4 regions of the Paenibacillus polygoni genome follow, and region 4 is predicted to be linked to each of the others. Evidence: predicted binding sites of a transcription regulator. Region 4 holds the regulator's gene; each other region holds the start of a gene.
The links. Region 4 encodes Rex, which represses fermentation and respiration genes when NADH is low (regulators of the CRP and FNR family bind a similar motif). Its sites were predicted from a motif close to TTGTGAAATATTTCACAA; they were not measured.
Positions count from the first base shown of each region.

Region 1 (3,217 bases), 1.4 Mb from region 4:
GCTGTGATAGTGATGGTACGGAAATACACCGCCTGTCCAGCTGTTTCGCCAGTTATGCTTGTTGAAAATTTTCTCCGTATTCTTCTCCTCACCGCGTAATGCGCCGGGATAGAGAACGACAGGTAGTTCAGAGTTATTAGGAATCTTCCCGTCATCTTTAAAATAATATACACTCGTCTCTACATGAGTCGTTCTCATTCTAAAAGTCCTCCTTTGATAGAAATAAAGCCATGAATAAGGCTGTCTGTGCCTTTTATCATGGCTTATAGTCGTTATATTCCAAATTTACTATTTACTGTTATGTACCACATAACAAGAAGGGTTAAACAGGCATTCATCCAAAATGGATGTAAGAGATTGGATATCCGTATACCAATAAGTTACAATTAGATTACATCTAATATGTGGAGGCGTAAATCCGATTATGAAACTTGCCGAAGCACTCATTCTACGTTCTGATCTACAAAAGAAAATCCAGGAACTCCGTTTTCGTTTGCGTAATGTAATTAAAATTCAAGAAGGCGAAGAGGCAGCCGAGAATCCGGCCGATCTTTTTCGTGAACTGAATGGAGTACTTGAGCAGTTTGAGTCCCTTGTTCAGAGAATTAACAAGACCAATTCACAGACCGAATATGCAGAGGGAATGACGATTACTGATGCGCTTGCACGCAGGGAGAAGCTCCAATTGAAACGAAGTGTGCTCAGTGATGTGATGGATACTGCATCTATTCGTTACGACCGGACCAGCAGGACAGAGATTAAGTTTATAACAACCGTTGATATCAGCGCACTGCAGAAGCAAATTGATGAGCTTGCCAAAGAACATCGTAAGCTCGATACGCGTATTCAAGAGCTCAACTGGACAACTGAACTTATAGATTCGTCATTGTCATCGTCATAAGAACGTCCTAGATTCAATTGCAGCAGCGAAGTCCTAACGTTGGTAGTCAGTATGAAAAAAAGCGAGCATAAGCCTCCCAGCGGGTCAAGTCTGGATCTCATAAAAATAGTGAAGGGAACCGGGCGCCCTATACTTACAATTTAGCCCACGCACTATTTACATCTGTACAAGGTAATGTTACTTCTTACTACCATATGCTGATTTTTTTGGGCTGGCGAGGGCCGGGTGTGGGGACTATAAGACTTCTCTCTGCGAATTTGTAAGATACAAAGAATTGCTATTTCAAAAAAAACGAAATGATATCTCTATTTTTCAAATAAATAGATGTAGTTAACAATGGTATTAATTAGCACTGTATATAGTAGAAAAAGCGAGATTATGTGCCTTTTTCAAGCCTAAAAGCGAAAATTCATTGTATTGACAAAAATAGAGGTTTTGTTACAATGTTCACAAGGTATTCACAAGTATAGTTAGATTTAACTCGTGTTTATGTGTAATAAGTGTAATATTAGGGTATAGGTTCGTAATTGGCCTGTTCGGATAAATTTGTGATTGCGATGGAATAAACAACTATTCATTTTTGCAAAAGATCCATGAAGTACATCACATGTGTATGCTAAAGCTGCCTGTGCCGCTTGAAAGGACGCGGCTTTTTCTAATGTGTGAAAATTGTTACATTACAATTCAGTGTGCATTCAGGGTCGTTCATTTGATTATCAGGTAGGGTCAAGCAAGCGGGCTTTTTAACCCAAAGTAAAGGAGGACGTTCTCTTATGTCACAACCGACTCAACAAGAGGTACCAGTAAACGGTGCAGCTCCTGCACAAAATCAGGATGTACTTGATCAATTGATGAAGCCGGAGGTTCAAGACTCTCTTATTGTTCTTGTGGAGAATCTGCCTAAACTGGCTGAAATGGTAACTGCTATGACAAAAGCTTATGATTTCGCTCAAGGCTTGGCAACAGATAAAGTCTTCGTTAACGACATGAAAGTCGCTCTTGGAGAATTTACAACGCCTGTAGTAGAAAAAGCAAAAGGTGTAGCATCCGCGGCTATCGAAGCTGGAGACCGTGCTCAAGCGGAACAGTCTTCTGTTGGTCTTTTCGGTATGCTCAAAATGTTGAAAGATCCTAACGTACAGCAATCACTTCGTTTTGCTCAAGCATTCCTGAATGTGCTTAACGAGCGTCAAGGGCAAAAACAAGACTAAAAAAGTTATTGATACGAAAGTAAGAACGGAGGATGGATATGTCGAAGCAAATTTTGATTCTGGGCGGAGGCTACGGCGGCTTGCTAAGCGCGCTGTCAGCGCGTGAGTACTTGTCCGCTGAAGAAGCAACAATTACAGTTGTGAACCGCTTCCCAACTCACCAAATTATTACTGAATTACACCGTCTTGCAGCAGGTTCCATCGCTGAGAAAGCTGTTGCACTTCCACTGGAGAAACTTCTTCGCGGTAAAGAAGTTAACCTGAAAATTGACACAGTTTCCGAGATCAAACCAGACGAGAACAAAGTTGTAATGCAAAGCGGAACGATCTACAGCTATGACTATCTCGTAGTTGCTCTTGGTAGTGAAACAGCATTCTTCGGTATCCCAGGACTTCAAGAGTACAGCTTTACTCTGAAATCCGTAAACGATGCTAACAAAATCCGTGCACACGTGGAAGCTTGCCTGGATAATTACAAAAAAACCGGAAACAAAGCAGACGCAACAATCGTTGTCGGCGGCGGCGGTTTGACAGGTATCGAGCTTGTTGGTGAATATGCTGACATTCTGGATCATGTATGTAAACAAAAAGGCATCAAACGTGAAGAAGTACAGCTCTACAACGTAGAAGCAGGTCCTTCTATTCTTGCAGGATTCCCGCCAGAGCTTGTTGAGCGTGCTCAAACAAGTCTTGAAAAACGCGGTGTGAAATTCATCGTTGGTGTGGCAATCACTGAAATGCAGCAACACACAGTAATGCTGAAAGATGGCAGCTCCATCGAAACAAGCACACTGATCTGGACAGGCGGCGTACAAGGTAACGCAGTTGTAGCTAACTGTGGTATCGAAGTAAACCGTGGCCGTGCAACCGTAAAAGAAACACTGCACTCTACTTCCCACGAGAATGTATTCATCGCGGGCGACAGTGCAGTTGTTATTCCTAGCGAAGGTGCTCGTCCTTATCCTCCAACAGCTCAGCTTGCTTGGCAAATGGGTGAAACGATTGGACATAACCTTGCTGCAACCATCAAAGGCGGCGACTTTGAAGTCTTCACTCCAGTCTTCTCCGGTACTCTCGGAAGCTTGGGACGTAAAGATGCAATCGC
Region 1 covers NZ_CP127162.1:4,763,502-4,766,718, reverse strand. Annotated here, with positions in the region: gene QPK24_RS22790 (cupin domain-containing protein) at 1-198, opposite strand, end outside; gene QPK24_RS22785 (DIP1984 family protein) at 425-901, shown strand; gene QPK24_RS22780 (DUF1641 domain-containing protein) at 1,675-2,112, shown strand; gene QPK24_RS22775 (NAD(P)/FAD-dependent oxidoreductase) at 2,151-3,217, shown strand, end outside.
Region 1: the regulator Rex is predicted to act here: its motif matches at 1,562-1,579, upstream of QPK24_RS22780 (DUF1641 domain-containing protein).

Region 2 (3,217 bases), 170 kb from region 4:
GTCGAGTTACGACCATACGATCCGCAGCCGAGGGTAAGCGAAGGAATATTAGAATTATAGATATCACCGATTGCCCCATGTGTCGAAGGCGAATTCACCAGAATACGGCATGTTGGCAGACGATCTGCAAAACGATTAATTACATCATCATTATTAGAATGAATAACCGAAGAGTGACCCATTCCGCCAAAAGCAACGATTTCTGCTGCACGATCAATACCTTGATCCGCTGTTTTTACTTTGTAACAAGCAAGAACAGGGCTGAGTTTTTCTGCAGAAAGCGGGAATTTTGGTCCAACTCCGTCAATTTCAGCAATAAGAATTTTAGTTCCTTCTGGAACATGGATTCCGCACATTTGAGCAATCTTCACAGCAGACTGTCCTACAATTTTTGGATTCACAGCACATTTTTCAGCAACAATTGTTCCAGCGGTAAGTTTTGCTACTTCTTCTTTCGTTACAAAATAACATCCATTGTCGATTAATAGTTTTTTAACTTCATTATAGATTGGTTCTTCAATGATAACTGCTTGCTCAGAAGCACAGATCATTCCGTTGTCAAAAGATTTAGACAAGATCAGATCATTCACCGCTTGTTTCAAGTCAGCTGTTTTTTCAATGAAGCAAGGGACGTTACCAGGACCTACGCCAAGAGCAGGTTTACCGCAGCTGTATGCTGCTTTTACCATTGCTCCCCCACCTGTAGCAAGAATCAGCGCAATGTCAGGATGATTCATAAGTTCATTTGTTTTTTCCATGGAAGGTTCATCAATCCACTGGATACAATCTGCCGGCGCACCTGCTTTAATTGCAGCATCTCTTAGAATACGCGCAGCCTCACGGCTTGAATTTTGTGCAGATGGATGGAAACCAAAGATAATTGGGTTACGTGTCTTAATAGCGATCAGTGCTTTAAACATTGTCGTAGAAGTTGGATTCGTTACCGGTGTAATCCCCATGATCACGCCAACAGGTTCTGCAATCTTTTGACAGTTTTCAAATTCATTGTCCTCAATGACACCAACTGTCTTATCATATTTAATTCCGTTATAAACATATTCTGTAGCGAAAATATTTTTAATGATTTTATCTTCATAAACACCGCGACCCGTTTCTTCTACAGCCATCTTAGCTAAAGGCATGTGTTGATCCAGCCCAGCAAGTGCCATAGCCTGAACAATTTGGTCGACTGCAGCTTGATCGAGTTCCATAAAAGATTCGAGAGCTTTCTTTCCTTTTAGTACGATTTCATTAATGTAATCCTTGGCAGTTACTTCCTTTGTTACTTCTTCTTTATTAACAGCCATGTGATTCATCCTCCTACCAAAATGTCTATATATTTTGTTTCTCTCTTTTCTACGAGTTCATCGTAGCATAAAAAAAAACTTAAGTTTGTGATTATTTTCACATATTTTGTGAATTGATTCACAAAGTTTTAAGATACATCTATAAGTAGTGAAATGAATCACAAAGTTTAGAATTTCGTCACAGTTTCCCTCTCTACAAGGCCCAAAAATCATATTCATAAGTATATACTTGAGGTATTCAAAGACTTACATCACATTAACAATTGACTGTTCTCATGTTTAGGAACTTATCTACGATAAAAGCTAGGGGGAAATCATGATGACTTATACAAATGTATTAGAAAAGACCGAAGGAAATACCAATTGTTTTTCCAAAGAGAATTTGAACCGCCTTTTTGACTCCATGAAGGAACGTACTTTCCCCCAAGGGTCTCATCTTTTCTGGGAAGGAGACACTGCAGATAAACTCTTCTATATAAAGAAGGGGCGGATCAAAGTCACTAAATCAACAGATGAAGGTAAAGAACTCATCATGTACATCCATCAAGATGGAGATATGACAGGTCATGCAGATCCCTTCTTCTCAAGTCGGCACAGCTTCTCTGCAGAAGCGCTTGAGGAAAGTGAAGTCGGTATTATTGAAACTGCTGATCTTGAGTTATTAATTGGGTTATACGGTGACTTCGCAATTGACTTTATGAAATGGATGGGAATCTACCACCGTATTACACAGACTAAATTTCGTGATCTTATGATGTATGGTAAACAGGGAGCTCTATGTTCTACACTGATTCGTCTCGGCAATACTTATGGTGAGCAACTAGCCGATGGAAGTATCCGCATTAATAAGAAATTGACACATACGGACCTCTCTAACATGATTGGAGCTACTAGAGAAAGCGTAAACCGAATGCTCGGGGAGCTTCGAAAAAAAGGTTCTCTTGCTTATGAAGGTGGCTACATTATCATTAGAGAACTAAATTCTCTCCGTGAAATTTGCAGATGTGAACAATGCCCCATTGAAATCTGCCGTATTTAAAATAAGAAAGAAGCCGGTTCCTCTGGAGGAAATCGGCTTCTTTCATTCTTAACACATCTGAATCAATTTCATAACTCATTAAAACGATAAATTTGTAACTATATATAGACAAATAGAACCATTTTGATCTATATCCCCCTGATTAAAGCAACTAAAGGTATTATGAAATTGATTCATCTATATATGATTTTGTGTTTTACTAGATTCTCTCTACGATTTCAATCCGCACTTCATCACCTGGATCTAAAACCATATCAAGTCCATGTTCAGCAAGTTCCTTGTTATTCACCTTCATCATCCATCTCTCCGTTATTCGAGGGGCATAACCATTTATAGATTGAAGATGCTTCTTATTGTCGGACAACTGCACAGAATCGGTACTCATGAGCAGATCTCTAACCGTGAGCGTGGGATCATATAGCCTTGCTATCGTAAATCGTAATTCTGGATTATTTGATCCGCCACTTAACTCGAGAGTAACCCCCGAACCACCCGTTTGGCTCATATCTATAGGTGTAACAGGTATGACGGACAGTTTGAGTGAATCTTTGTCTTTTAGGGATTGTCCCCACATATCAGCACTAATAACTTTATTGTTTTTCTCTACCTTCCACTGTAACGTATCATCAAGCACAGTAGATCCGACCGAAAGTATCTGATTTGACTCCTTCGATAGATTTGCTACACGGTCCAGCGCTTCATAAACCGTCATCCCCTCATCATAACGTAAATGCAAGGATTGATTCATAGACGGTATAAACAATCCACCTTCCACAACCATGTTAACCTCACCTGGTGTTCCTTCCTCGGCTCCACCTACGTCTTCATTCCATGCACTGCAACCCGAAATCAATATAACGAGCACAACCAG
Region 2 covers NZ_CP127162.1:3,531,066-3,534,282, forward strand. Annotated here, with positions in the region: gene adhE (bifunctional acetaldehyde-CoA/alcohol dehydrogenase) at 1-1,307, opposite strand, end outside; gene QPK24_RS16940 (Crp/Fnr family transcriptional regulator) at 1,624-2,346, shown strand; gene QPK24_RS16945 (hypothetical protein) at 2,546-3,217, opposite strand, start outside.
Region 2: the regulator Rex is predicted to act here: its motif matches at 1,414-1,431, upstream of adhE (bifunctional acetaldehyde-CoA/alcohol dehydrogenase).

Region 3 (3,217 bases), 1.6 Mb from region 4:
CATGGGTGATATCAAGATATACTTGGGTTGCCTTTGTAAGCTCCATCTCACTAACAATGGCTCTTGCCACGATATCACGCGGAGCGAGCTCGAGCTGTGGATGGTATTTATGCATAAAACGTTCACCGCGAATATTACGAAGCACTGCTCCTTCACCGCGTACAGCCTCAGATATTAGAAAGCGAGGAGCCCCTGGATAACAAAGAGATGTCGGATGAAATTGAATGAATTCCATGTCTCGTATTTCGGCCCCTGCCCGGTAAGCCATCGCTATACCATCTGCAGTAGCCACTTCCGGGTTTGTAGTATATCGATATAATTGGCCTGCTCCCCCAGAACAGAGTACAACCGCATCTGCTTTTACATAGATCCGTCTGCCATCAGCTTCCTGTACAATAGCCCCCCTGCACTCACCGGACTGCGTTACAAGATCAATAACAAAATGTTCATCCCATACTTTAATCGATGCATGAGAAGCAACTTGCTTGGCTAATGCTCTTACAATCTCGTACCCCGTCGCATCTCCATTCGCATGTAGAATCCGGCGATGACTGTGTGCTCCTTCCTGTGTTAATGCCAGTTCCCCATTCTCTATATCAAAAGCAGTCCCAAGACTGATTAATTCTCTGACTCTTTCCGGCCCCTCGCTAACAAGCACTTTCACAGCCTCTTCTCGGCACAGACCCGCACCCGCAGTAAGCGTATCCTGCATATGGTAGGCAGGTGAATCATCCTCTGCAGTGACTGCTGCAATTCCACCTTGCGCATATCTCGTATTACTCTCCAGCAACGTTCTTTTCGTAATCATAAGAACCTGCCGATCCCTGCTTGCCTCGATTGCTGTAAATAATCCTGCTATACCTGTACCGATAACAAGAAGTTCTGTCTCTACTTGAGGTAAAGTCGCTATATCCAAATCAATTAAGTAAGAAGGTATCACCTGGCATCCTCACCTGTCTCCTATAATGTTGTTCTCGTTAATCATGCATACATAGAAAAGGGGGTGTACCTTCATTTGAAAGCTCCCCCTTCAACCTATTTTACTTGTAACATGCGCTCTAAGGATAAACGTGCACGATCAGCAACAGCAGGAGGTACATAAATTTCTGGCTTCATTGTCTCCAGTGCTTTTACCAGTTTCTTAAGGTTATTTACTTTCATATTTGGGCAAACAAGGAATTTGGTCGCAAAGTGGAAGGTTTTGTCCGGACTGTCTACTCGAAGTTGATATCCTGTACCGTCTTCCGTACCGACAATGAATTGTTTGCGGTCGGATTTTTTACAGTACTCGAGAATTGCTGTCGTGCTTCCTACAAAATCACCCATCTCAACCACTTCTGGGCGGCATTCCGGATGAACCACGAATTCTGCATCGGGATATTTAGCACGCATTTCAACGACATCTTTGATTGTCAGCATGTCATGTGTATTGCAGTACCCTTCCCATATAATCATCTTCTTATCGGTATGCTGCTGAACATAATGTCCGAGATTCTTATCAGGAACCCATATAATCTCTTCCGCATCAAGCGATTGAATCACCTTCACTGCGTTAGCAGAAGTACAGCATATATCGGTCTCCGCTTTAATCTCGGCAGAGGAGTTAATGTATGTAACGACCTTCGCATTTGGATGCTGCTCTTTTAATTTGCGAAGTCCTTCTACGTTGACCATATCAGCCATGGGGCAGCCAGCACGTTCATCGGGAATAATCACTTTTTTATTTGGAGCCAAAATTTTGGCGCTTTCTCCCATGAAGTGGACACCACAAAAAACGATAACTTCGGCATCGGTCTCTGCGGCCTTCTGAGCTAGAAGGAACGAGTCTCCACGGAAGTCTGCTACTTCCTGAATTTCATCTCGTTGATAATAATGAGCAAGAATAATTGCATTTCGTTCCTTCTTTAGTACTTTAAGTCGCTCTTTCAACTCACGATTCATCTCGGCCTTACGTTCTAGTGCCTGAACCTCCACTGTTGACCCTCTCCTTTTATGAAATAGCAAATACTACGTTCACTTTGCAGTGTATGCCCCCGCTTGTTAATCGATTCACAAAGTCGTATACAAAAATTCCTTTTGTTTACAACTAATTTACACGGCGCACCCTGCCCTGTCAATTCACAAAATAGACGCAATTTAGAGCTAAACGAATGTAATAACGCAAAAAACCGGAGAACATCAGCTGTTCTCCGGTTTTTCGTGTATAGCAACCTTATGAAGTAGGTTTGTTATTGTCTGGATCCGTTGGAGGTGTAGATTCTGACTCCGGCTGATTTGGAACATGGTTTGGAATTTCTTCCGCCGGTGTTCCGCCGTTGTTCTCTTTTCCTTGAATGCGAACTTTAACATCACCGACATTGTCGATAATAGGTTCTCCGCCTTCAGAAGATCCTCCCGTATTTCCTTCTTCTTTTTCCGTAATTACTCCGTTTTCGATCAACTGCTTGATATCTTCAAGATCAAGAGTTTCTCTTTCAAGCAGAGTTTCCGCAATAAGGTGAACCTCTTTAGAATACTTGGTAAGCAAATCTTTTGCTTTCTCATAGCATTCTGTAACCATACGGTGCATTTCTTTATCGATCTCATATGCAATAGAATCACTGTAGTTCGGCTCGTGTCCGAAGTCACGACCCAAGAATACTTGACCTTGGGAATTACCAAATTGTAGTGGTCCAAGTTTTTCACTCATACCATATTCCATCACCATGCTGCGAACGATACTTGTAGCTTGTTGGAAGTCACTATAGGCTCCTGTACCGATCTCACCGATAAACAGTTCCTCAGATACACGACCACCTAGTAACCCTGTTACTTTATCAAGCAATTCTTGTTTCGTTGCCAGCATACGATCTTCTTTTGGCATCATAATTACATATCCGCCTGCACGACCACGAGGAACGATCGTCACTTTGTGAACCATATCAGCATGCTCGAGGAAGTAACCTACAATCGTGTGACCAGCTTCATGGAAAGCAACAATCCGTTTTTCCCGGTCGCTTACTACGCGGCTCTTCTTCTCGGTACCAACAATTACACGGTCAATCGCTTCATCCATCTCACGCATGGAAATATCTTTACGATTACGTCTAGCAGCAAGAAGGGCTGCTTCATTAAGCAGGTTCTCAAGATCTGCACCTGTAAATCCAGTTGTACGCTTCGCGATTACATCCATCTTCACGTCTTTAGTAAGAGGTTTGTTACGAGCATGTACTTTAAG
Region 3 covers NZ_CP127162.1:68,798-72,014, reverse strand. Annotated here, with positions in the region: gene nadB (L-aspartate oxidase) at 1-940, opposite strand, end outside; gene nadA (quinolinate synthase NadA) at 1,036-1,974, opposite strand; gene ftsH (ATP-dependent zinc metalloprotease FtsH) at 2,213-3,217, opposite strand, start outside.
Region 3: the regulator Rex is predicted to act here: its motif matches at 2,038-2,055, upstream of nadA (quinolinate synthase NadA).

Region 4 (3,217 bases):
ACACTGAGTGATATGCTGTTTAAGCTGTTACCAGAGAGAATGGATGCTGCGCCAGGAGATTCGGGACAGTTTTCACTTAGACTGAAGCCGCAATCAAAGCCAAAAGCATGGGACAAAATCTCAAAACATGAAAATCAGTTTTATGTCACAGTAGGCGAAATGGTTCGCAAAGCAGATAAGCTGCTTGGAGAAGTGAGAGAAGAGCTAGATGATTATGCGTCAGATAGTCTCATTACGGATATCACAGGTCTTGTCAGAGACTTAGCAGAACTTAGGGATAATCTGAGACTCTTTATGCGGCTTGACGATACAGGTACCGTATACTGGCTTGAAGCAAGCGGTCAGTTTAGAAGTAAGTCTCTGCAGCTATACGCAGTTCCTGTCGATGTAAGTTCACATTTGAAGGAACTGTTTTTTGATAAAAAACACAGTGTGATCCTGACCTCTGCTACGTTATCTGTAGACAAGTCATTTCAGTTTATGATCGATCAGCTCGGACTATCAGAGGCACAGGAAAAAGGCAGGCTTTTGACGTCCTTGCTGCCATCGCCATTTAATTATAGGGATCAGGCACTTCTTGTCATTCCCCGCGATTTTCCAAGCGTAAAAGGAAGTGTAGGGGATGATCACTTTGTAAGTATGCTGGTGACTTCACTTGCAGAGACAGCGAAGGCAACCAAAGGCAGAATGTTAGTGTTGTTTACATCCTACCGTATGCTGAGACAAGTGCATGAGCCACTAAAAGAAGCACTTGCAGCTAGTGACATCACGGTGCTTGGACAAGGGGTAGATACAGGCAGCCGGACCAAACTTACACGTCGGTTCCAAGAGGCTAAGGCTTCTGTCTTGCTTGGAACAAGCAGCTTCTGGGAAGGTGTAGATATTCCAGGAGAAGCTTTAACTTGCCTTGCAATCGTGCGGCTGCCTTTCCAGCCGCCCAGCCATCCGGTGGTGGAAGCAAAAAGTGAACTTTTGGAAAAAGAAAAGAAAAACCCTTTCATGAAACTTTCTGTTCCACAGGCAGTGATCCGGTTCAAACAAGGTTTTGGCCGGCTCGTTCGTACAGCACAGGACAGAGGTATCGTTATCGTTTATGATACAAGGGTTATTGAATCCTATTATGGAAAGTACTTTTTGTACTCCCTGCCAGGTCCCAAAATGGAACACATGGTTACGGAAAAAATGGTTCCAAGGATTAGTGAATGGCTGATGGAACATGAAACGAATAAAGAATAAGACGGAACATAAGTAATTTGTGTTTTGATGTAAGGGGGAGTTAACATTGAAGTCGGATAAAATTTCAGAGGCAGTCGTTCGCCGGCTGCCCGTATATCTGCGTTATCTGCAGGAGTTATATAAAAGAGAAGTGACAACGGTATCCTCTCAAGAACTCGGACTTAAACTGGATTTAAATCCAGCTCAGATCCGTAAAGATTTAGCTTATTTTGGCGATTTTGGACGGAAAGGAATCGGATATGACGTTGCTTATCTTATCGATAAAATTCGTCAAATCCTCAAAATTGACCAAGTCATCAATGTTGCCCTCGTTGGAGCAGGGAACCTCGGTCAAGCTTTATCTAACTATAACCGCTATGTAAAAGACAATATGAAGATTGTTGCCGTGTTTGACTCGTATGATAAAAAAATTGGAACGATGATCAATACACTTACGGTGCAGCCAATGGAAGAGTTACAGGATACAGTGAAAGAACGTAATATCCGAATTGGAATCATTACGGTGCCTGATTTTGAAGCTCAGCGTGTAGCGGATTGCATGGTTGAAGCAGGTATAGAGGCCATACTTAATTTTGCACCGATTATTATTAAAGCTCCGCCGCATATTCGGATCCATACGGCCGATTTCACAACAGATCTATTAAGCCTTGCTTATTATCTGGAAAGCGAAGAAGGAAAGGAAGTTACAGAAGATGAATAGTCATAAATGGCTTATTAAGAACGGACAATTCGCAGTTAGTGATCCAGAATGGCGAATCGTAAAAGGGTATATGCTTGTAGAGAATGATAAGATTGTCTACATAGGCGAGAAACTCCCTGAGGGGGAGGAAGAAACAACCGTTTTTGACGGGAAAAATTTACTCTTTATTCCGGGTCTAATCAATACGCACGGTCACGCTGCTATGTCTCTTCTGAGAGGATATGGAGATGACCTTGCACTCCAAATCTGGCTTCAAGAAAAAATGTGGCCAATGGAAGAGAAGTTCACGGCAGACGATGTATACTGGGGAGCTTCCTTGTCGATCCTGGAGATGATTAAAGGGGGCACAACCGCTTTTCTAGACATGTATGATCAGATGGATCAAGTGGCTAAAGTAGTAGAGGAGTCGGGGATACGAGCAAGCCTGATGCGCGGTGTTATTGGATTCGGTTCAGATGAACTGCGAGCTGCTAAACTTGCAGAAGCGACTTCTTTTGCCAAGGAATGGAACGGGCAGGCGAATGGCAGAATTACTACGATGTTGTCACCTCATGCACCGTATACATGTGGACCTGAGTTTATTGAGAAATTTGTTCAGGCGGCGCATGACTTGGACTTACCGCTTCATACGCACATGTCTGAGACAAAGGCAGAGGTAGAGCAGAATGTGAAAGATTATGGACTTCGTCCGGTTGCTCACTTAGAAAAATTGGGCTTCTTCTCCCGTCCATCTCTCGTGGCGCATGCGGTTCATTTAACTGACGAAGAAATTGAGATTCTTGCTAAATATAATGTGGCAGTAGCGCACAATCCAGGAAGTAACCTCAAACTTGCCAGCGGTGTAGCTCGAGTTCCGGATTTATTAAAAGCGGGGGTTGTTGTATCCTTAGCAACGGATGGACCTGCAAGCAATAATAATCTGGACATGTTTGAAGAGATGCGTCTCGCAGCCCTTATCCATAAAGGAGTCTCTGGTGACCCAACGGCGGTTCCAGCGACAGAAGCTCTACGTATGGGAACAGAATATGGAGCAAAATCGATCTATGTTGAAGATACGGGAACGCTTGCAGCAGGTAAAAAAGCAGATTTTATAGCGATTGATTTAGATCAGGCGCACTTTTTGCCGTATTCAGATTTGATCTCCCATGTTGTATACTCGGCAAGTGCTAAAGACGTAAAACATGTTTGGGTGGATGGCAAGCAGTTGTTAAAAGATGGTGAAGCTCTTACTTTAGATGAAGAACGTATTAAGCGTGAAGCAGAATCTGCATTTAAAGGACT
Region 4 covers NZ_CP127162.1:3,365,894-3,369,110, reverse strand. Annotated here, with positions in the region: gene dinG (ATP-dependent DNA helicase DinG) at 1-1,236, shown strand, start outside; gene QPK24_RS16065 (redox-sensing transcriptional repressor Rex) at 1,283-1,936, shown strand; gene QPK24_RS16060 (amidohydrolase) at 1,929-3,217, shown strand, end outside.